DNA from 4 places in the Pseudomonas sp. B12(2026) genome. Region 1 is predicted to be linked to each of the others. Evidence: predicted binding sites of a transcription regulator. Region 1 holds the regulator's gene; each other region holds the start of a gene.

What was found. Region 1 encodes FliA, which starts transcription of late flagellar genes. Its sites were predicted from a motif close to CTAAAGTTTNNNNNNNNNNNGCCGNTAA; they were not measured.
Region 2: the regulator FliA is predicted to act here: its motif matches at 1,909-1,936, upstream of motA (flagellar motor stator protein MotA).
Region 3: the regulator FliA is predicted to act here: its motif matches at 2,132-2,159, upstream of AC3B6A_RS22910 (methyl-accepting chemotaxis protein).
Region 4: the regulator FliA is predicted to act here: its motif matches at 2,285-2,312, upstream of AC3B6A_RS05625 (methyl-accepting chemotaxis protein).

What each region holds. Positions count from the first base shown of each region.
Region 1 is NZ_CM173430.1:4,084,255-4,089,134, reverse strand. It holds gene flhF (flagellar biosynthesis GTPase FlhF) at 1-491, shown strand, start outside; gene fleN (flagellar synthesis regulator FleN) at 661-1,491, shown strand; gene fliA (RNA polymerase sigma factor FliA) at 1,488-2,237, shown strand; gene AC3B6A_RS18875 (chemotaxis response regulator CheY) at 2,414-2,788, shown strand; gene AC3B6A_RS18870 (protein phosphatase CheZ) at 2,808-3,593, shown strand; gene AC3B6A_RS18865 (chemotaxis protein CheA) at 3,622-4,880, shown strand, end outside.
Region 2 is NZ_CM173430.1:5,244,276-5,249,155, forward strand. It holds gene motB (flagellar motor protein MotB) at 1-996, opposite strand, end outside; gene motA (flagellar motor stator protein MotA) at 1,000-1,851, opposite strand; gene AC3B6A_RS24490 (HDOD domain-containing protein) at 1,973-3,490, shown strand; gene rhdA (thiosulfate sulfurtransferase) at 3,629-4,444, shown strand; gene asd (archaetidylserine decarboxylase) at 4,448-4,880, shown strand, end outside.
Region 3 is NZ_CM173430.1:4,918,633-4,923,512, forward strand. It holds gene AC3B6A_RS22900 (imelysin family protein) at 1-846, shown strand, start outside; gene AC3B6A_RS22905 (DUF1513 domain-containing protein) at 991-2,085, shown strand; gene AC3B6A_RS22910 (methyl-accepting chemotaxis protein) at 2,204-3,829, shown strand; gene AC3B6A_RS22915 (efflux RND transporter periplasmic adaptor subunit) at 4,084-4,880, shown strand, end outside.
Region 4 is NZ_CM173430.1:1,188,199-1,193,078, forward strand. It holds gene AC3B6A_RS05625 (methyl-accepting chemotaxis protein) at 347-2,242, opposite strand; gene AC3B6A_RS05630 (Flp family type IVb pilin) at 2,397-2,603, opposite strand; gene cpaB (Flp pilus assembly protein CpaB) at 2,977-3,891, shown strand; gene AC3B6A_RS05640 (type II and III secretion system protein family protein) at 3,907-4,880, shown strand, end outside.

The DNA of each region.
Region 1 (4,880 bases):
GCATCCTCGATGTGCCGGTGGTCCTGGTCAGCCCGGGGCAGTCGCTGGTCCAGGCCATGGCGCCGCTGGCGCGCAAGCGCCTGGTGCTGATCGATACCGCCGGCCTGTCCGCCAACGATCCGGCGCTGCGCATGCAGCTCGAAGCGCTGGCCGCGCAGAGCCTCAACGTACAGAACTACCTGGTGCTGGCCGCGACCAGCCAGAGCCAGGTGCTCAAGGCGGCGTGGCAGAACTACCGCGCCTGCGGCCTGGCCGGCTGCATCCTGACCAAACTGGACGAGGCCGGCAGCCTCGGCGAGGCGCTCGCCCTGGCTATCGGCCGGCGCCTCCCGGTGGCCTACCTGGCGGACGGTCCGAAGATTCCGGACGACCTGCAGGTGGCGCGCAGTCACCAGCTGGTCAGCCGCGCGGTGAGCCTGCAGGCGCCGGAAGAGCCGAGCGAGGACGACATGGCCGACCTGTTCGCCGGCCTGTACCAGCGCGCCGGCTGAACGATTCGAAGAGCCCCGTGGTGGGGCGATGGGCGGCCGGCTTGGGCCGCCCGGCGAGGCGGATGCTCTGGGAGACGATCCGCGAGCGCCGGAAGCGGTAGAGCACCGCGGCCGGCAGGGCCGCAGCGCCAGGAGGCGCGGCGGCTGAATGACGAGACAGGGTATTGATATGGGCATGCATCCCGTTCAGGTAATCGCGGTCACCGGTGGCAAGGGTGGCGTCGGCAAGACCAATGTGTCGGTGAATCTGGCACTGGCGCTGGCCGACCTCGGCCGGCGAGTCATGCTGATGGACGCCGACCTGGGCCTGGCCAACGTCGACGTGCTGCTGGGCCTGACGCCCAAGCGCACGCTGGCCGACGTCATCGAGGGCGAATGCGATCTGCGCGACGTGATCCTCCAGGGGCCCGGCGGCATCCGCATCGTCCCGGCGGCCTCCGGGACGCAGAGCATGGTGCACCTCACGCCGATGCAGCACGCCGGCCTGATCCAGGCCTTCAGCGATATCAGCGAGAACATCGACGTGCTGGTGGTGGACACCGCCGCCGGCATCGGCGACTCGGTGGTGAGCTTCGTCCGCGCGGCGCAGGAAGTGCTGCTGGTGGTCTGCGACGAACCGACCTCGATCACCGACGCCTACGCCTTGATCAAGCTGCTCAACCGCGACTACGGCATGACCCGCTTCCGCGTGCTGGCGAACATGGCGCACAGCCCGCAGGAGGGCCGCAACCTGTTCGCCAAGCTGACCAAGGTCACCGACCGCTTCCTCGACGTGGCGCTGCAGTACGTCGGCGCCATCCCCTACGACGAGTCGGTGCGCAAGGCGGTGCAGAAGCAGCGTTCGGTGTACGAGGCGTTCCCGCGCAGCAAGGCGTCCCTGGCCTTCCGGGCGATCGCGCAGAAGGTCGACAGCTGGCCGCTGCCGGCCAATCCGCGCGGGCACCTGGAGTTCTTCGTCGAACGCCTGGTGCAGCATCCAGCCACGGGACCCGCCGCATGATGCCGGCCTCTGGAGCGCGTATGTACAGCAAGGCGCAGGCACAGAATTCCCAGGACCAGCTGATCCAGCGCTACGCGCCGCTGGTCAAGCGGATCGCCTACCACCTGCTCGGCCGCCTGCCCGCCAGCGTGCAGGTCGAGGACCTGATGCAGGCCGGCATGATCGGCCTGCTGGAAGCGGCGAAGAAATACGACGCCGGCAAGGGCGCGAGCTTCGAGACCTACGCCGGCATCCGCATCCGCGGCGCCATGCTCGACGAGGTGCGCAAGGGCGACTGGGCGCCGCGCTCGGTGCACCGCAACACCCGCATGGTCAGCGACGCGATCCGTACCGTCGAAGCGAGAACCGGCCGCGACGCTAAAGATCAGGAAGTTGCTGCCGAACTCAATATGAGCCTCGAGGATTATTACGGCATCCTCAGCGACACCCAGGGCAGCCGGCTGTACAGCTTCGACGATCTGCTGCAGGACGGCGAGCAGGGCAGCGGCCTGGCCGAAGACGCTTCGCACCAGGTCAACGAGCCCGCCCACGGCCTGGAGGACGAACGCTTCCAGGCGGCGCTCGCCGACGCCATCACCAAGCTGCCCGAGCGCGAGCGGCTGGTGCTGGCGCTGTATTACGACGAGGAGCTCAACCTCAAGGAGATCGGCGAGGTGCTCGGCGTCAGCGAGTCGCGGGTCAGCCAGCTGCACAGCCAGTGCGCGGCGCGCCTGCGGGCGCGTCTGGCGGAGTGGCGCGCGCACTGAGCTTCGGGTAGTTTCGCGGCGGCATTTTCTGTAGGAAATGCTCGCAGGAGTTTCGAATTCTCTGGGTGACGTCCCTTTGACGTCCCCGCACGGCACGAGCGCATGACGCTCGATGAATTGACGGCACGCCCGCCAGGACGTGCCTGGTATCGATGGAGGTCGGTTTGGACAAGAATATGAAAATTCTCATCGTGGACGACTTCTCCACGATGAGGCGCATCATCAAGAACCTCCTGCGGGACCTGGGGTTCACCAACACCGCGGAAGCCGACGACGGCACCACCGCGCTGCCGATGCTGCACAGCGGCAACTTCGATTTCCTCGTCACCGACTGGAACATGCCCGGCATGACCGGCATCGACCTGCTGCGCGCGGTTCGCGCCGACGAGCGCCTCAAGCACCTGCCGGTGCTGATGGTCACCGCCGAGGCCAAGCGCGACCAGATCATCGAAGCGGCCCAGGCCGGGGTCAACGGCTATGTGGTCAAGCCTTTCACCGCTCAGGTGCTGAAGGAAAAGATCGAGAAGATTTTCGAGCGGGTCGGCGGCTGAGGCTGGCCAAGAGGGCGTCATGGATCTCGTCAACGAATCCGCGGGTGACTTCGAGTCGACCCTGAAAAAACACGCGCGCGAATTGGTCGACTGCCTCGATCGCGGTGAAGTGCAGACCGCCGTGCAGCTGATCTCCGAACTCACCCAGGCGCGCGATCGTGGGCTCTACCAGGAAGTCGGCAAGCTCACCCGCGAGCTGCACAACGCCATCGTCAACTTCCAGATCGATCCGAATTCCCGCCACGCCGAGGAAATGTCGCAGATCGCCGACGCCACCGACCGCCTGTCCTACGTGGTGACCATGACCGAGAGGGCGGCCAACCGCACCATGGACCTGGTGGAGGAGTGCACCCCGGTGGTCTCGCACATCGAGAACGAGGCCAAGGCGCTGCAGGAAGACTGGTCGCGCTTCATGCGCCGCGAGCTGGGCGCCGATGCCTTCCGCGACCTCGCCAAGCGCGTCGAGCAGTTCCTCTACAGCAGCGCCCAGGACAGCCGCAAGCTGTCCGCGCACCTCAACGACATTCTTCTGGCGCAGGACTTCCAGGACCTCACCGGGCAGGTGATCAAGCGCGTCACCAAGCTGGTCACCGAGGTCGAGACGAACCTGGTCAAGCTGGTCTGGATGGCCGGCCAGGTGGACCGCTACGCCGGCATCGAGCATGACCACGAGGGGATGCGCGAGGCGGTGGAAAAAGAAAGATCGTCCAAGGGTGAAGGTCCGCAGATCGCTGCCGATACAAGAAAGGACGTCGTATCCGGTCAGGACGATGTCGACGACCTGTTGTCCAGCCTAGGTTTTTGAGTGTCGTTGACACTGTAGGGAGCACCGAATGAGCTTCGACGCCGATGACGAGATCCTCCAGGACTTCCTGGTGGAGGCCGGCGAGATCCTCGAGCAACTGTCCGAGCAACTGGTTGAGCTGGAAAGCCGCCCGGATGACATGGACCTGCTCAACGCAATCTTCCGTGGGTTCCACACCGTCAAGGGCGGGGCGGGCTTCCTCCAGTTGAACGCGCTGGTGGAGTGCTGCCACATCGCCGAGAACGTGTTCGACATCCTGCGCAAGGGCGCGCGCCGCGTGGATGCCGAGCTGATGGACGTGGTCCTGCAGGCGCTGGACACCGTCAACGTGATGTTCCAGCAGGTGCGCGATGCGGAAGAGCCGACCCCGGCCACGCCCGAGCTGCTGGCCGCGCTCTCGCGCCTGGCCGAGCCGGCTGGCGACGAACCGGCCGCGGCACCGCCGGCCGCCGAGCCCGAGCCTGCTGCGCAGGCTCCCGCCGCCTACGGCGACATCACCGACGCCGAGTTCGAGCAACTGATGGACGCCCTGGAGCCGGCCGCCGCCGAGCCCGCGCCCGCGGCGGATGCCGAAGCGGCCTCCGACGACGACATCACCGACGACGAATTCGAAGCGCTGCTCGACCAGCTGCACGGCAAGGGCCAGTTCGGCGGCGCCAAGGAGCCCGCCAGCGCCGCCCCCGCCGCGAGCGCGCAGGCACCGGCCGCCGGCGACGAGATCAGCGACGACGAGTTCGAAGCGCTGCTCGACCAGCTGCATGGCAAGGGCCAGTTCACCGGCGCCAAGGAAGAGCCGGCTGCCGCCCCGGCCGGGAATGCCGCCGCCCCCGCCGCCGCTGGCGACGACAACATCACCGACGACGAATTCGAGGCGCTGCTCGACCAGCTGCACGGCAAGGGCCAGTTCGGCGGCGCCAAGGACGAGCCGGCCGCCGCCGCTCAACCGGCCGCCAAGCCCGCTGCCAAAGCCGCCGCTCCCGCGCCGCAGCCCAAGCCCGCCGCCGCGCCGGCTCCGGCCGCCGCCAAGCCCGCCGAGGCCGCCCGCGCCGCGCATCCGGACAAATCGGCCAGCGAAGCGGAAACCACGGTGCGCGTGGACACCGCGCGCCTCGACGACATCATGAACATGGTCGGCGAACTGGTGCTGGTGCGTAACCGCCTGGTGCGCCTGGGCGCCAACAGCGGCGACGAGGCGATGGCCAAGGCCGTGTCGAACCTCGACGTGGTCACCGCCGACCTGCAGTCGGCGGTCATGAAGACCCGCATGCAGCCGATCAAGAAGGTCTT
Region 2 (4,880 bases), 1.2 Mb from region 1:
GAGCTTCTGCTTGAGCTGCGCCGGCGGCAGCGGCTCTCCCTGGCCAGCGGCCGGCGCGCCACTGGCGGCGGCCGGCGCGGCGGTTGCCGGTGCAGCGGCGCCGTCGGCGGGCGGGGTGGCGCCGCTGTCCTGGCCTTCGATGGCACGCTGCGCCTTCCTGGTCAGGACGATGATGTCGATGCGGCGGTTCACCGGGTTCAGCGGCTTGTCACGGTCGAACAGCGCCGAGGAGGCGTAACCGACCACGCGGGCGATCTGGTCCTCCGGATAACCGCCGGCCTCCAGCGTGCGCCGCGCGGCGTTGGCGCGGTTCGCCGAGAGCTCCCAGTTGCCGAAGCCACCATTGCCGGCGTAGGGCTTGGCGTCGGTGTGGCCGCTGATGCTGATCTTGTTCGGCACCTGTTTGATGGTCTCCGCCAGCGCCAGCAGGATGTCCTCGAAATACGGCTGCAGGCGCGCGCTGCCCAGGTCGAACATCGGCCGGTTCTCCGAGTCGACGATCTGGATGCGCAGGCCGTCCTGGGTGATCTCGAACAGGATCTGGTCCTTGAAGCGCTTGAGCGTGGGGTTCTCGTCGACCTTGTTCTGCAGCTCCTGCAGCAACAGTTCCAGGCGCTCGTGCTCGATCTTCTCGGCGAGGTTCTCCGCCTGTTCGGCGTTGACCTTGGCATCGTCCTGCGGGCTGTCGCGGGTTTCGTCCGCCTCGGGCTGCGCCTGGATCTGTGGATTCAGGGTCTTGTCCGGCGCCGGCGTCGGCGTGCCGCCCAGGTCGATCACATAGGGGCTGGCGCTTTCGGTGAAGCCGATCGGGTCCTGGAAGTAGCCGGAGATGGCCTTCTTCTGCTCCGGCGTGGCCGAGGACAGCAGCCAGAGCACGAGGAAGAACGCCATCATGGCGGTGGCGAAGTCGGCGAAGGCGATCTTCCACGAACCGCCGTGGTGGCCGGCGGCATAGCGCTTGACGCGCTTGACGATGATCGGCTGGTTGTTATCCATGCTTCAGCGCCCGCGAACCGCCTGCTCAAGCTCGGCAAAGCTCGGGCGATGCGCCGGCAACAGCACCTTGCGGCCGAACTCCACGGCCAGCGACGGCGGCATGCCCGAGGCGGAGGCCACCAGGCAGGCCTTGATGGCCTCGTAGAGGTTCAATTCTTCCTTGGCGTCGTGCTCCAGGGCGTTGGACAGCGGGCCGACGAAACCGTAGGCGGCGAGGATACCGAGGAAGGTCCCCACCAGCGCCGCCGCCACGTGGTGGCCGATGTCCGCCTGGCTGCCCTGGCCGAGCAGCGCCATGGTGATCACGATGCCGAGCACCGCGGCGACGATACCGAAGCCCGGCAGGCCGTCGGCCACGCGGGTCACCGCGTGGGCGGGATGCTCCAGGTCTTCCTTGAGGCTGCCCAGCTCCATGTCGAACAGCCCCTCCAGCTCGTGGGGCGCCATGTTGCCGGAGGACATGATGCGCAGGTAATCGCAGATGTACGCGGTCATGCGTTCGTCCTTGAGCACCGCCGGGTACTTGCTGAAGATCGGACTGGCGCCCGGGTCCTCGATGTCCGCCTCGATCGCCATCATGCCCTCGCGGCGGCTCTTGTTGAGCATCTCGTAGAGCATGCCCAGCACTTCCAGGTAGAAGACGTGGGTGAAGCGGTTGCTGAACATCTTCGGCGCTTTCTTCAGCACCGTCATGAGCGTGCTGCCCGGGTTCGCCTGGAGGAAGGCGCCCAGCGCCGCACCACCGATGATCAGCAGTTCGAACGGCTGGATGATGGCCGCGATCTTGCCGCCAGAGAGCATGTACCCGCCGAGCACGCTGCCCAGGATGACGATGATGCCGATGATTTTTGACATGGGGACCGGACTGAAGCTGTGAACAGAAAGGGAGGCACTTTTCCTGCCTCCCTGTTGTTATCGGAAATTTCGGGCAAGACTATAGGCCGAAAACACTAAAAACCAGTTCGGCGCCTCACGCATGTCCAATCCCGTGCCCAACCCAGAGCGTCTCGCAGACTGGCTCTCCCTGCTGGAAGAGCTGCCTTTGCCCATCCCCCAGGAGCAACGCGAGCAGATTCGCCGCGCACTGGGCGACAGCCGTCGCTCGATCCGCGACATTTCCGACCTCCTGCAGGACTGCCCGACCCTGGCCCTGGCCATCCTGCGCGAGGCCAACCGCGCCGAGAGCGCCCGCGACAATCCGGCGGAAAGCCTGGAAGCCGCCCTCAACCGCCTGGGCCTGGCGCGTGTCACCCAGCTGCTCGACCAGCTGCCGAGCCTGCCCGAGGCGCAGATGCCGCGCGCCCTCAGCCAGCTCCTGCTGATCAGCCGCCACGCCATGCAGCAGGCCAGCGGGCTGTTCGCCAACCGCCTGGCGCGCCTCTGGCAGGAAATCCACTGGGGCAGCCTGTTCACCCTCGCGCCGCTCTGGGCACTGGCCACCGCGCGGCCGGAGCTGCTGGAAACCTGGCAGCGCCAGGTCTATGGACAGGGACGCTGCAGCGCCGAAGTCGAGCGGGAGCTGCTCGGCATGCGCCTGCTGCCGCTGTGCCACGCGCTGGCCGAGCGCTGGCGGCTGCCCGAATGGATCGGCCAGGGCTTCACCCTGCTCAGCGATGACCGCCGCCTGCTGGTGCGCGCCCTGCACGTGGCGCATGCCGAGCCCGAGCCGCTGGGCCAGCAGCAGCGCCTGGACGCCGACCCGGAACTGGCCCGCTGGCTGACCCGCCCGGCCAACACCATCCTGCTGGCCAACAGCCTGGCGATGGCCGCCCACCAGTCCTGGGGCGGGCCGCACATGCTGCGCTGGCAGCGCCTCACCGCGCTCTACCTGCAGATGCCGCTGGCCGAACTGCAGCAGCAGGTCCACGGCCTCGCCGCGCAAAGCGCCCGGCGCCACGCCCGCCCGCTGCTCTGGCACCCGGCGCAAGCGCTGCTCTGGCCCTGGGACAGCCAGCGCTGGCTCAGCGCCCCGGCGTCCGCCGCCCCGCCGGACACCCTCGCCGAATGGCGCCAGCACTGCGCGCGCCTGCTGCAGAATCCCTCGCCGTTCGGCAACGCCGTGCAGTTGCTCGACACCGCCAGCGCCGCCCTCCAGGCCGGCGGCCTGCAGCGCGGTCTGATCCTCCTCGCCGATCGCGGCCAGGCGTGGCTGCAGACCCGCCGCCACTTCGGCCTGCCGGCGCAGGCCGACCAGCTGAAGCTGGAAGTCGCGGCCAGCGCGCTGCTGCGCAAGCTGATGCAGCAACCGGCGCTGCTGCGCCTGAGCCCGACGAACATGGCCGAGTTTTCCGCCGTGCTGCCCGGCGCGCTGAAGGCGCTGCTGCCCAGCGAGCACCTGCTGCTGCGCTCGCTGGGCAACGGCAACCGGGTGGTCATGCTGCTGGCCGCCGACCGCAACGGCCAGCCGCTGGGCGACCTGCACGCCCAGGCCTTCGGCCGCACCGCGCAGTGCATCGAACAGGCGGTCCGGCAGATGTCCCGCGGCGCGTCCTGAGCCACGCGGCGATCGCCGGGATTTCCGGTACACTGGCGGCCCTTTAGACTAGCGCCCCGCAACGGGCAGCCCAGGGCCGCCAGCTCACGCCGCCTCCATCATCACGGCGGACCGTCCGCCGTACCGGGAGACTCCGACATGTCCGCCTTCTCCGCACTGCCCCTGGTGATCGAACCGGCCGACCTCGCCAGCCGCCTCGACGCCGCCGAACTGATCCTGGTCGACCTGACCAGCGCCGCGCGCTACGCCGAAGGCCACATCCCCGGCGCCCGCTTCGTCGCCCCGGCGCGCACCCAGCTGGGCGGCACGCCGGCGCCCGGCCTGCTGCCAGCCAAGGCCGACCTCGAAGCGCTGTTCGGCGAACTGGGCCACAACCCCGATGCCGTCTACGTGGTCTACGACGACGAAGGCGGCGGCTGGGCCGGCCGCTTCATCTGGCTGCTGGATGTGATCGGCCACCCGCGCTACCACTACGTCGATGGCGGCCTGCACGCCTGGCTCGCCGACGGCCTGCCGCTGAGCCGGGAGGTTCCGCCAGCGGCCGGCGGCCCGCTGCCGCTGACCCTGCACGACGAACCCACCGCGACCCGCGAATACCTGCAAAGCCGCCTGGGCGCCGCCGACATGGTCGTCTGGGACGCCCGCAACCCCAGCGAATACAGCGGCCAGAAAGTCCTCGCCGCCAAGGGCGGGCACGTTCCCGGCGCGGTCAACTTCGAATGGACCGCCGGCATGGACCCGGCCCGCGCGCTGCGCATCCGCACCGATATGCCGCAGATTCTCCAGAGCCTGGGCATCACCCCGGACAAGGAAGTGATCACCCACTGCCAGACCCACCACCGCTCCGGCTTCACCTACCTGGTGGCCAAGTCCCTCGGCTATCCGCGGGTCAAGGGCTACGCCGGTTCCTGGTCGGAATGGGGCAACCACCCCGACACCCCTGTAGAGGTTTAAGGAATGTCGTTCAAAGATCGTCTGTTCATCCTCGGCCAGTACCTGCTGCCGCATCACCTGCTGTCGCGCCTGATCGGCTGCGCCGCCGAATGCCGCGCGCCCTGGTTCAAGGACCGCCTGATCCCCTGGTTCGCCCGGCGCTACCGAGTGGACATGCGCGAAGCCCAGGTCGAGGACCTGCGCGCCTACGAGCACTTCAACGCCTTCTTCACCCGCGCCCTGAAGGACGGCGCCCGCCCGCTGGACGAGGCCGCCGACAGCGTGCTCAGCCCCGCCGACGGCGCCATCAGCCAGCTCGGTCCGATCGAGCACGGCCGCGTGTTCCAGGCCAAGGGCCACAGCTACAGCCTGATGGAACTGCTGGGCGGCGACGCCGAGCGCGCCGCGCCCTTCATGGGCGGCGAGTTCGCCACCGTCTACCTGTCGCCCAAGGACT
Region 3 (4,880 bases), 830 kb from region 1:
GCCGCGCAGAAGGCCTGGGCCGAGCTGCAGCCGCTGCTGGTCGGCCCGCTGGCCGAGGGCAACCGCGCCTGGCAGGTGCAGTTCTGGCCGGACAAGAAGAACCTGGTCGCGCGCCAGGTCGAGCAGCTGCTGGGCAGCGGCAACCCGATCACCCCGGCGACGCTGGACAAGTCCAGCGTCGTGGTCCAGGGCTTGACCGCCTACGAGTACATCCTCTTCGACGCGAAGATCGACCTGGCCAACGCCGAAGCCAAGGCGCGCTACTGCCCGCTGCTGGAAGCCATCGCCGCGCACCAGCAGGCCCTGGCGGAGAACGTCCTGGCGCAGTGGAAGCAGGACGGCGGCATGCTCGCCCAGCTCTCCAAGTTCCCCAACGACCGCTACGCCGATGCCCACGAGGCCATCGCCGAGCTGCTGCGCGTGCAGGTCACCGCGCTGGACATGCTGAAGAAGAAACTCGGCACCCCGCTGGGCCGCCAGAGCAAGGGCATCCCGCAGCCGTTCCAGGCCGAGGGCTGGCGCAGCGACGTCTCCCTGGCGAGCCTGGACGCCAGCCTGACCGGCGCCCAGGCGCTGTGGAACGGCACCGACAACAAGGGCCTGCGCGTCCTGCTGCCGGCCGCGCAGAAGGAGCTGGCAGGCAGGATCGACGCCGCCTACGCCGACACCCACGGCAAGCTGAAGGCCATCAACCAGCCGCTGAGCGAGCTGCTCAAGGACGACGCCGGGATCAAGCAGCTGAACGAGCTGTACGACAGCCTCAACGCCATCCATCGCCTGCACGAGAGCGACCTGGCGAAGGCCCTCGGGGTGCAACTGGGCTTCAACGCCAACGACGGCGACTGATCGGCTGCGCGTCAGCCATGCGTCGTTGGAGAGCCACGTCGAATTGCTCATTTGCAGTAGCAAACTCCGCATTCGCCGTGGCTCTCCGCCTAGCCTGGCCCTAGCTCGCCAGATCAGGGTGAATGAATGAAAGGGGTGAACACCATGTTGCGACGTCACGTGCTCGGCCTGGGCAGCCTGCTGCTCGGTGCCCTGACCTTCGGCGGCTGGACGCTGTCGCGCAAGGGCCGCGAGCCCCTGCTGCTGTCCGCCCGTGACGACGCGGACGGCAAGCACTACGCGGTGGGCTACCGCCTGGACGGCAGCCGCGTGTTCGCCACCGAAGTCGGCCTGCGCTGCCACGACATCGTCCAACACCCCGGCCTGCCGCTGGCGCTGTTCGTCGCCCGCCGCCCGGGCCGGCAGAGCTACCTGATCCACCTGGACGACGGCCGCCTGCTGCAGACCCTCGACGCGCAGCGGGACCGGCACTTCTACGGTCACGGCGTCTGGCACCGGGACGGCGAATGGCTCTACGCCACCGAGAACGACACCACCGATCCGGGCCGCGGCATGCTCGGCGTCTACCGCTTCGACGGCGAACGACTGACCCACAGCGGCGAACTCTCCACCCACGGCCTCGGCCCGCACCAGGTGTCGTGGATGCCCGACGGCGAGACGCTGGTGGTGGCCAACGGCGGCATCCGCACCGAGGCCGAAAGCCGCGTGGAGATGAACCTCGACGCCATGGAGCCGAGCCTGGTGCTGATGAAGCGCGACGGCGGCCTGATCTCCAGGGAAACACTGGCGCAACAGATGAACAGCGTGCGCCACCTGGCCATCGCCGCCGACGGCACCATCATCGCCGGCCAGCAGTACATGGGCGACGGCCACGACCACGCCGACCTGCTCGCCATCAAGCGCCCCGGCGAGGCCTTCCAGCCCTTCCCCGTGGCCGACGAACAGCGCCTGGCCATGGCCCAGTACACCGCCAGCGTCGCCGTCCACAGCGAGCTGCGCCTGGTGGCGCTGACCGCCCCGCGCGGCAACCGCTTGTTCATCTGGGACCTGGATACCGGCGCCGTGCGACTGGATGCGCCGCTGCCCGACTGCGCCGGCGTCGGCGCGGTGAAGGACGGTTTCGTCGTCACCTCCGGCCAGGGTCGCTGCCGCGTCTACGACTGCCGCGGCGAACGCATCGCCGGCACCCCGCTGGAGCTGCCGCCGGCGTTCTGGGACAACCACCTGCACCTGGCCTGAAGCCCCGTTCCAGAGCGGTCGCCGCACCGCCGCTCGTCCGCCCGGACTAAGGAAAACCCGGGCGCTGCCGATGCAAGGGACTGACCGAAATCCTTTGCGTCCCGAGAGGCGTTCCACCATGTCCCCCAATACTTCCCTGCGCACCCAGATACTTTCGCTGCTGGGCGGCAGCCTGCTGCTCGTGCTGCTGATCGCCCTGGCCTGCTTCCACTTCCTCTCCGGCAGCATCGGCGCCTACCAGCGCCTGCTGGACGGCCCGCTGCAATCCTCGCAACTGGTCGACCAGGCCAACGTCGCCTTCAAGATCCAGGTGCAGGAATGGAAGAACGTCCTGCTGCGCGGCCAGATGCCGGCCGACCTGAACAAGTACTGGGGCCAGTTCGAGGAGCAGGAACGCCGGGTGCAGGACATCCTCCAGCGCCTGGAGCAGAACGCCGCCGACGACCCGCAACTCAAGGCCCAGGTGGCCCGCCTACGCGACGAGCACCGCCAGCTCGGCCAGGCCTACCGCAAGGGCCGCGACGCCTACCGCGAGGCCGGCAGCGAGCCGCGCGCCGGCGATGCCGCGGTGAAGGGCATCGACCGCGCCGCCAGCGAGCAGATGAGCGCCCTGGTGGACGACCTGCACCGCAGCGCCCAGGAGCAATCCAGCCGGATCGCCGCCAGCGCCGAGCGCACCGTGCTCGGCGGCAGCCTGATCCTGCTGGTCTCCGGGCTGGTCCTGGGCCTGCTCAGCCTGTGGCTGGTCAACCGCAACCTGGTCGGCCCGATCGCCCGGCTGATCGACCACATCGCCCAGCTCAGCGAAGGCCACTTCGAGGAGCGCGTCGACGCCAGCCGCCGCGACGAGCTCGGCCGCCTGGCCCGCGCCGCCAACACCCTGCGCGACTTCCTCGCCGACACCTTCAACCGCCTCCGGCACAGCACCCGCGAGCTGGACACCGCCAGCGGCGAGCTGAACGCCATCGCCACGCTGATGGCCGACGGCACCCGCGAGCAGTTCTCGCGCACCGACCAGGTAGCCACGGCGATGCACGAGATGTCCGCCACCGCCCAGGAAGTCGCGCGCCACGCCGCCGACGCCGCGCGCGCCGCCGACGATGCCGACCAGCACGCGCAGCAGGGCGGCGAGGTGATGCGCAGCACCATCCTCACCATTACCGAGATGAGCAGCGAGATCGCCAACACCGCCGAGGTCATCCGCCGCCTGGAGAGCGACAGCGGGCGCATCGGCAAGGTGCTCGAAGTGATCCGCGGCATCGCCGACCAGACCAACCTGCTGGCGCTCAACGCCGCCATCGAGGCCGCCCGCGCCGGCGAGGCGGGCCGTGGCTTCGCCGTGGTCGCCGACGAAGTGCGCACCCTGGCCCAGCGCACCGCCGAATCCACCGCCGAGATCCACCAGATCATCGACACCGTGCAGACCGGCTCGGTGAACGCCCTGCGCGCCATCGAGAACGGCCAGAGCCGCAGCGAACAGGGCGTGGAACGCGTCACCCAGGCCGGCGAGGTGCTGCGCAGCATCACCCTGGCGGTGGAGGCGATCCGCGACATGAACCGGCAGATCGCCACCGCCGCCGAGGAGCAGACCTCGGTGGCCGAGGACATCTCGCGCAACCTCGTCGAGATCACCGCCATCGGCGCCACCAACGAGGAAAACGTGGTGCGCACCCAGGGCGCCAGCCGCCATCTGCACGGCCTCTCCGGCGAGCTCGCGGAAGTCACCCACAAGCTCGGCGCCTGAGGCCCCGGCCACACGGACGTGGCCCCGGCAATACCTCGCCAGCAGATCGGCATCGGGCGGAAACGTCTTGTAATCCGGGGCCTTTGACTCCCCCGGGAACTAGGCATAAGGTGCCAGATTCCGCCCCGCAACGAGGCGGTCCCGTATAGGCTCCCGGGCCTGATCGACATCCCGCGAACGGAAGGCTGTCCGGCTCCGCACGGACGAGCGCATCGCGGCCGATAGCCGCCAGGCACGTACCAAGGAACAGGAAGATGTTGCGCCGCATGCTGATCATGCTGGGCGTGGTCGCCGTCATCATCGCGGTGCTCGCCGGCTCGAAATACCTCGCCATCCAGAAACAGATCGCCCAGTTCGCGGCGCCGCGTCCGCCGGTCAACGTCACCGCCACCGACGCCGAGCAGCGCGACTGGCAGAGCCGCCTGCCGGCCATCGGCACCTTGCGCGCGATCCAGGGCGTGACCGTGACCGCCGAAGTCTCGGGCATCGTGCGCAGCATCCTGTTCGTCTCCGGCGACCAGGTGAAGCAGAACCAGCCCATCCTGCAACTGGAGAACGACGTCGAGGACGCCACCCTGCGCACCGCCGAGGCCGACCTCGGCCTGGCCCAGGTGGAATACGACCGCGGCCGCAACCTGGTGGAACGCCAGGCGATCTCCAAGAGCGAGTACGACCGCCTCGCCGCCCAGCTGCACCGCTCCACCGCCACCGTCGCGCAGCTGCGCGCGGCGCTGGCGAAGAAGCGCATCCTCGCGCCCTTCGACGGCACCGTCGGCATCCGCCGGGTGGACGTGGGCGACTACGTCTCGCCGGGCACCGAGATCGTCACCCTGCAGGACCTCTCCACCCTGCTGGTCGACTTCTTCCTGCCGGAGCAGGACTTCCCGCTGCTCAAGCCCGGCCAGACCGTCAGCGTGCGGGTCGCGGCCTATCCCGGGCAGAGCTTCGCGGCGCGCATCGAGGCGATCAGCCCGCGGGTGGACAACGAGACCCGCAACCTGCTGGTCCGCGCCAGCATGGCCAACCCCGACGGCAAGCTGCTGCCGGGCAT
Region 4 (4,880 bases), 2.9 Mb from region 1:
GGGCGACAGGTCCGATGTCGCCGTGGAACGTCCGTCCCCGTGGTGTGAAACGGACGGCGCCGGCGCGGCGGATAGCCGTGCGGGCGTGGCCGGAACTCCCTTGTCCCGGCGGTGACGACAGGCCCGGTTTGTTGGTGGTATCAGGGGCCTTCACCCTTGGTTTCGGCGCGGCCCAGGGAAGCTTGAAAGAGTCGGACGAACGGTAGGCGTGGCTCTGACGCGGGTGTTTCAGCGGTGAGACAGGTTGGTTGCCAGCGAGCAAGCCAGGCTCGACCTGACCTGTAGGAGCGAGCTTGCTCGCGAACGAAAAAGGCGCCCGAAGGCGCCTTTTTCATTGCCGCACCGATCAGATGCGGAAGCTGTCCACCAGATGCCGCAGGCGGCCGGCCTGGTTCTCCAGGTCGGCGCAGGCGCGCAGGGTGGCCTGGAGGTTTTCCACGCCTTCCTGGTTCAGCGTGTTGATCTCGGTGATGTCCATGTTCAGCGAGTCGACCACGGCGGTCTGTTCCTCGGTGGCGGTGGCCACCGACTGGTTCATCGCGTCGATCTCGCCGATGCGGTGGGTGACGCTGGCCAGGCGCTCGCCGGCGCGGTTGGCGATCTCCACGCTTTCCAGGCTGTAGCGCTGGCTCTCGGTCATGGTATCCACGGCCTCGCGGGCGCCGACCTGCAGCTCCTCGATCATCTTCTGGATTTCCTGCGCCGACTCCTGGGCGCGGTGCGCCAGGTTGCGCACCTCGTCGGCGACCACGGCGAAGCCACGACCGGCCTCGCCGGCGCGGGCGGCTTCGATGGCGGCGTTCAGCGCCAGCAGGTTGGTCTGCTCGGAGATGCCTTTGATCACCTCCAGAATCTGCCCGATGTTCACCGTGCGGCTGTTCAGCGCCTCGATGTTGGCGCAGGCCGAGCTGATCTTGTCGGACAACTGGTTCATCGCGCTGATGCTCTGCTCGACCACCTGGCGGCCGTCGCCGGCCTGGTGCGAGGCGTCGGTGGCGTGGTGCGAGGCATCGGCGGCGTTGCGGGCGATCTCCTGGGCGGCGGCGCCCAGTTCGTTGATCGCGGCGGCGACGCTGTTGGTGCGGTTGGCCTGCTCGTCGGAGTTGCTCATCGACGAGTTGGAGGCGTTGACCACCAGCTGCGAGACGTCGTGCAGGCTGCGCGCGGTGGAGGCGACTTCGCGGATCGATTCGTGGATGCGCTCGACGAAGCGGTTGAAGGCGTTGGCCAGCACGCCGAACTCGTCGTTGCTGGCGACCTTCAGGCGCTGGGTGAGGTCGCCGTCGCCCTGGGCGATGTCCTGCATGGCGCGGCCCATGTCGGTCAGCGGCGCCATCAGCACGCGGATGAGCATGCCCAGCAGGAGCAGGATGGCGACGATGGCGACCACCGTGGCGATGATGGCCGAGGTCCGGAAGTCGCTGAGCATGGCGTAGGCGGCGTCCTTGTCGAGCACCAGCGCGACATACCAGTTGGCGCCCGGGAGGCCTTCGACATGGGTCATGGAGACCAGCTGGGTACGGCCGTCGGCGACGACTTCCTGGACCCCGGGGCGGACTTGCGGGGTGCCGCGCGGGTAGACCTCGGCGAGATTCTTGAAGTCCTTGTCGACATCCGGGTGGATGAGGATCTTGCCGGCGTCGCTGACCAGGAAGGCGTAGCCGTCGCCGTTGAAGTTCAGCGAGTTGATGATGCCGGTGATGGTCTCCAGCTTCATGTCGCCGGTGGCCACGCCGAGCAGTTGGCCGTTGCGCATGACCGGCATGGACATGGCGAGGATCGGCTCCTTGGTGCCGGCATCCAGGAAGGGCTCGGTGACGACCAGCCCGCCGGCCGCCACGGCGCCCTTGTACCAGCTGCGCTGGCGCGGGTCATAGTCGTCGGGCATGGGCGAGAAGGGGCGGATGGTGAAGACGCCGGTGGCGGCTTCGCCCAGGTAGACCGAGAGGAAGTTCCGTTGCAGCGCGGGTTGCTCCAGCAGGTGCAGGATGCGTTCGGCGCTGGGGTCGGCTTCGCCCAGTTGCGCGCCGAGCATTTCCACCAGGTGGATGCGGCCTTCCAGCCAGCTCTGGATATTGCTGGCGGTCAGGCTGCCGATCTGGTGCAGGGAGGTCTCGGTGTCGGCCTGGATGGCCTGACGCTGGCGGAAGTCGTTGAAGAGGATGAAGCAGGCGAAGGCGAAGATGACCACGAGGGAGGCCGCCAGAAGAATCTTCCTGGCGAAGGACAGCGAGCGAAGCATTGGAAAAGCATCCTGCAGGTGAAACGAAGGGATAGGCAGGATGTATCGGCCGTTTGCTCGAAGACTTTAACTTGAATATGGACATACGCCCGGCCGCAACGAATTGCAGCCGGGAGGAAGTTCTTTGGTTGTGTTGCGGAAGTGTATTTTCCGCTTACTCCGAAGCTGGTGTCCCGCTTGGCAGCGCGTTGCTGATATTGGTGAACATGCTGTTGATATCAAGTCCGAGGCTACGTGCCCCGGCAATGATGACCACCGCGATCAACCCGGCAATTACCGCATATTCGATAGCGGTTGCACCTTCCCGTTCGGTCAGTAGCGCTTTTGCCTTGCAGTAGAACTTCAGACTCAGGTCTTTGATATTCAGGTTCATCGCGGTTGCTCCTTGCAGCACCACCGGGGCGGCGCCCCGACTTCACCGTCAGGCTAGGCCCGGCATGGCGGAATGCAATTGATCAAATGGCACTAATACAAAAGTTATAGTCATGGCGAAGTAGAACTAACTGAGGATTGGAAATTTATCGCCGGCATTTGACGCTATTACCGCAGCAACTAAATTCTGCTTTGGAACAAGCAGTTGGCCATTATGCGGAAAGGTTATTTCTGAATTTCCCCAGGCGGCCGAAATAACGACAAGGGTCTGAAGGACGTATGCCGGTGCTGCCGGTGTTGTGACTTCCGATCAGGCTGTGGACCTTGGGTCCACGCGTCCCGATAACGCCAAGGATGTGGACATGAATAGCAAGGTGCTGATGGTTTTCGCCGGGCTGTTGCTGTTGTGCGCAGGGGTTGTGGGATATCTGGGACTGTCGCTGGGCAAGCCGGCGGCGCCGGTCGCCGGCGCGGCGCAGGAGGTGGCGCCCGCCGCGCTGGCGGAGGCGGACAAGCTGCAACGCACGCCGGTGGTGGTGGCGCGGCGCGACCTCGCGGCGCTGACGGTGATCGGCAAGGACGATCTCGCCATCGAGCTGCTGCACACCGCCCCGGCCGGCAGCTACCCCAGGCCCGAGGCGCTGGTCGGGCAGCGCGTGTGGGTCGCGGTGCCGGCCGGCAGCATCGTTTCCGCCGCGCTGGTGGAGCCGGGCGGGCCGCTGGCGCGGACCATCCGCCCGGACGAGCGGGCCATGGCCATCGCGGTGGACGAGGTGATCGGCGGCGGCGGCTTCGTGCTCCCCGGCGACTACGTCGACGTCATGCTGTTCGTCCAGGACCAGCAGAGCACCGACCGCGTCCTCAGCGCCCAGGTGGTGCTGCCCGGAGTGCGCGTCCTCACCTATGGCGAGCAGATCGCCGTCGCCCGCGACGGCCAGGTGCGCAACGGCGGCGATCCGAAGGACAAGACCCCGCGCCCGCCGCGCACCGCGGTGCTGGCCGTGCCGGCCGAGGCCGCCGCGCGCCTGATGCTGGCCAGCCAGGCCGGCTCGCTGCGCCTGGCGGTGCGCAGCAAGGACGAGAACCTCTACGAGAAGGAGCAGCAGGGCGGCTATATCCAGGCCTCGCTGAATGCCGCCGGCAGCCAGCCGGTCACCCTCGAACAACTGCTCGGCAAGGCCCGTCCGGCGCCCGCCGTGCGGCAGGTTCCGGCGTCGGCGGTGAGCCCGGGCGTCGTGGTCTACCGCGGTACCACCGTTACCCGCGAAGCACATTGAGCAAGGAGCGCATCGATGCCCAAGCGCCTCATCCTGTCGCTGGCCGCGCTGCTGGCCTGTGCCGTCCACTCGGCCGCGCAGGCGGTGCCGAGCGCCTGCGCCGGATTCTCCGGCCGGCAGTTGACCCTCGACGTCCAGCAGGGCGCCCAGCTCGACCAGCAGCTGCCGGTGCCGATCAAGCGCCTGGCCATCGGCGATCCGGAGATCGCCGACGTGCAGGTGGTCGACAAGCGTGACTTCCTCATCACCGGCAAGGCCGAGGGCCTGACCAGCCTGCTGATCTGGACCCCCTGCAGCGACCAGCCGATGAGCAGCGTGGTGCGCGTCGGCTCGCGGGCGATCGCCGATGCCGGCGGCGTGCCGGGCAACCTCGCCGCCGGGCTGTCCAACCAGGTGCAGACCGACATCCGCTTCGTCGAAGTCAGCCGCAGCAAGCTCAAGCAGGCCAGCACCTCGCTGGTGCGGCGCGGCTCGAACACCTTCGTGCTCGGCTCGCCGGGCAGCCTGGGCGGCCTGCAGCTGGACAGCGCGGGCAACCTGGGGGGCACCTTCGGCACCGCCAACGGCGGCTTCAACATCATCTGGGGCGGCGGCAGCAGCAAGTGGCTGGGCTTCATCAATGCCCTGGAGGGCAGCGGTTTCGCCTACACCCTGGCACGCCCGAGCCTGGTGGCCACCAGCGGGCAGAGCGCCTCGTTCCTCGCCGGCGGCGAGTTCCCCATCCCGGTGCCCAACGGCAACAACGACACCATCACCATCCAGTACAAGGAATTCGGCGTCCGCCTGACCCTGACCCCCACGGTGATGGACGACAGGCGCATCGCCCTGAAAGTGGCGCCGGAAGTCAGCGAGCTGGACTTCTCCAGCGGCATCCGCACCAACGACATCGCGGTGCCGGCCCTGACCGTGCGGCGCACCGACACCAGCGTGATGCTGGCCGACGGCGAGAGCTTCGTGATCAGCGGGCTGATCAGCAGCAGCACCATCAG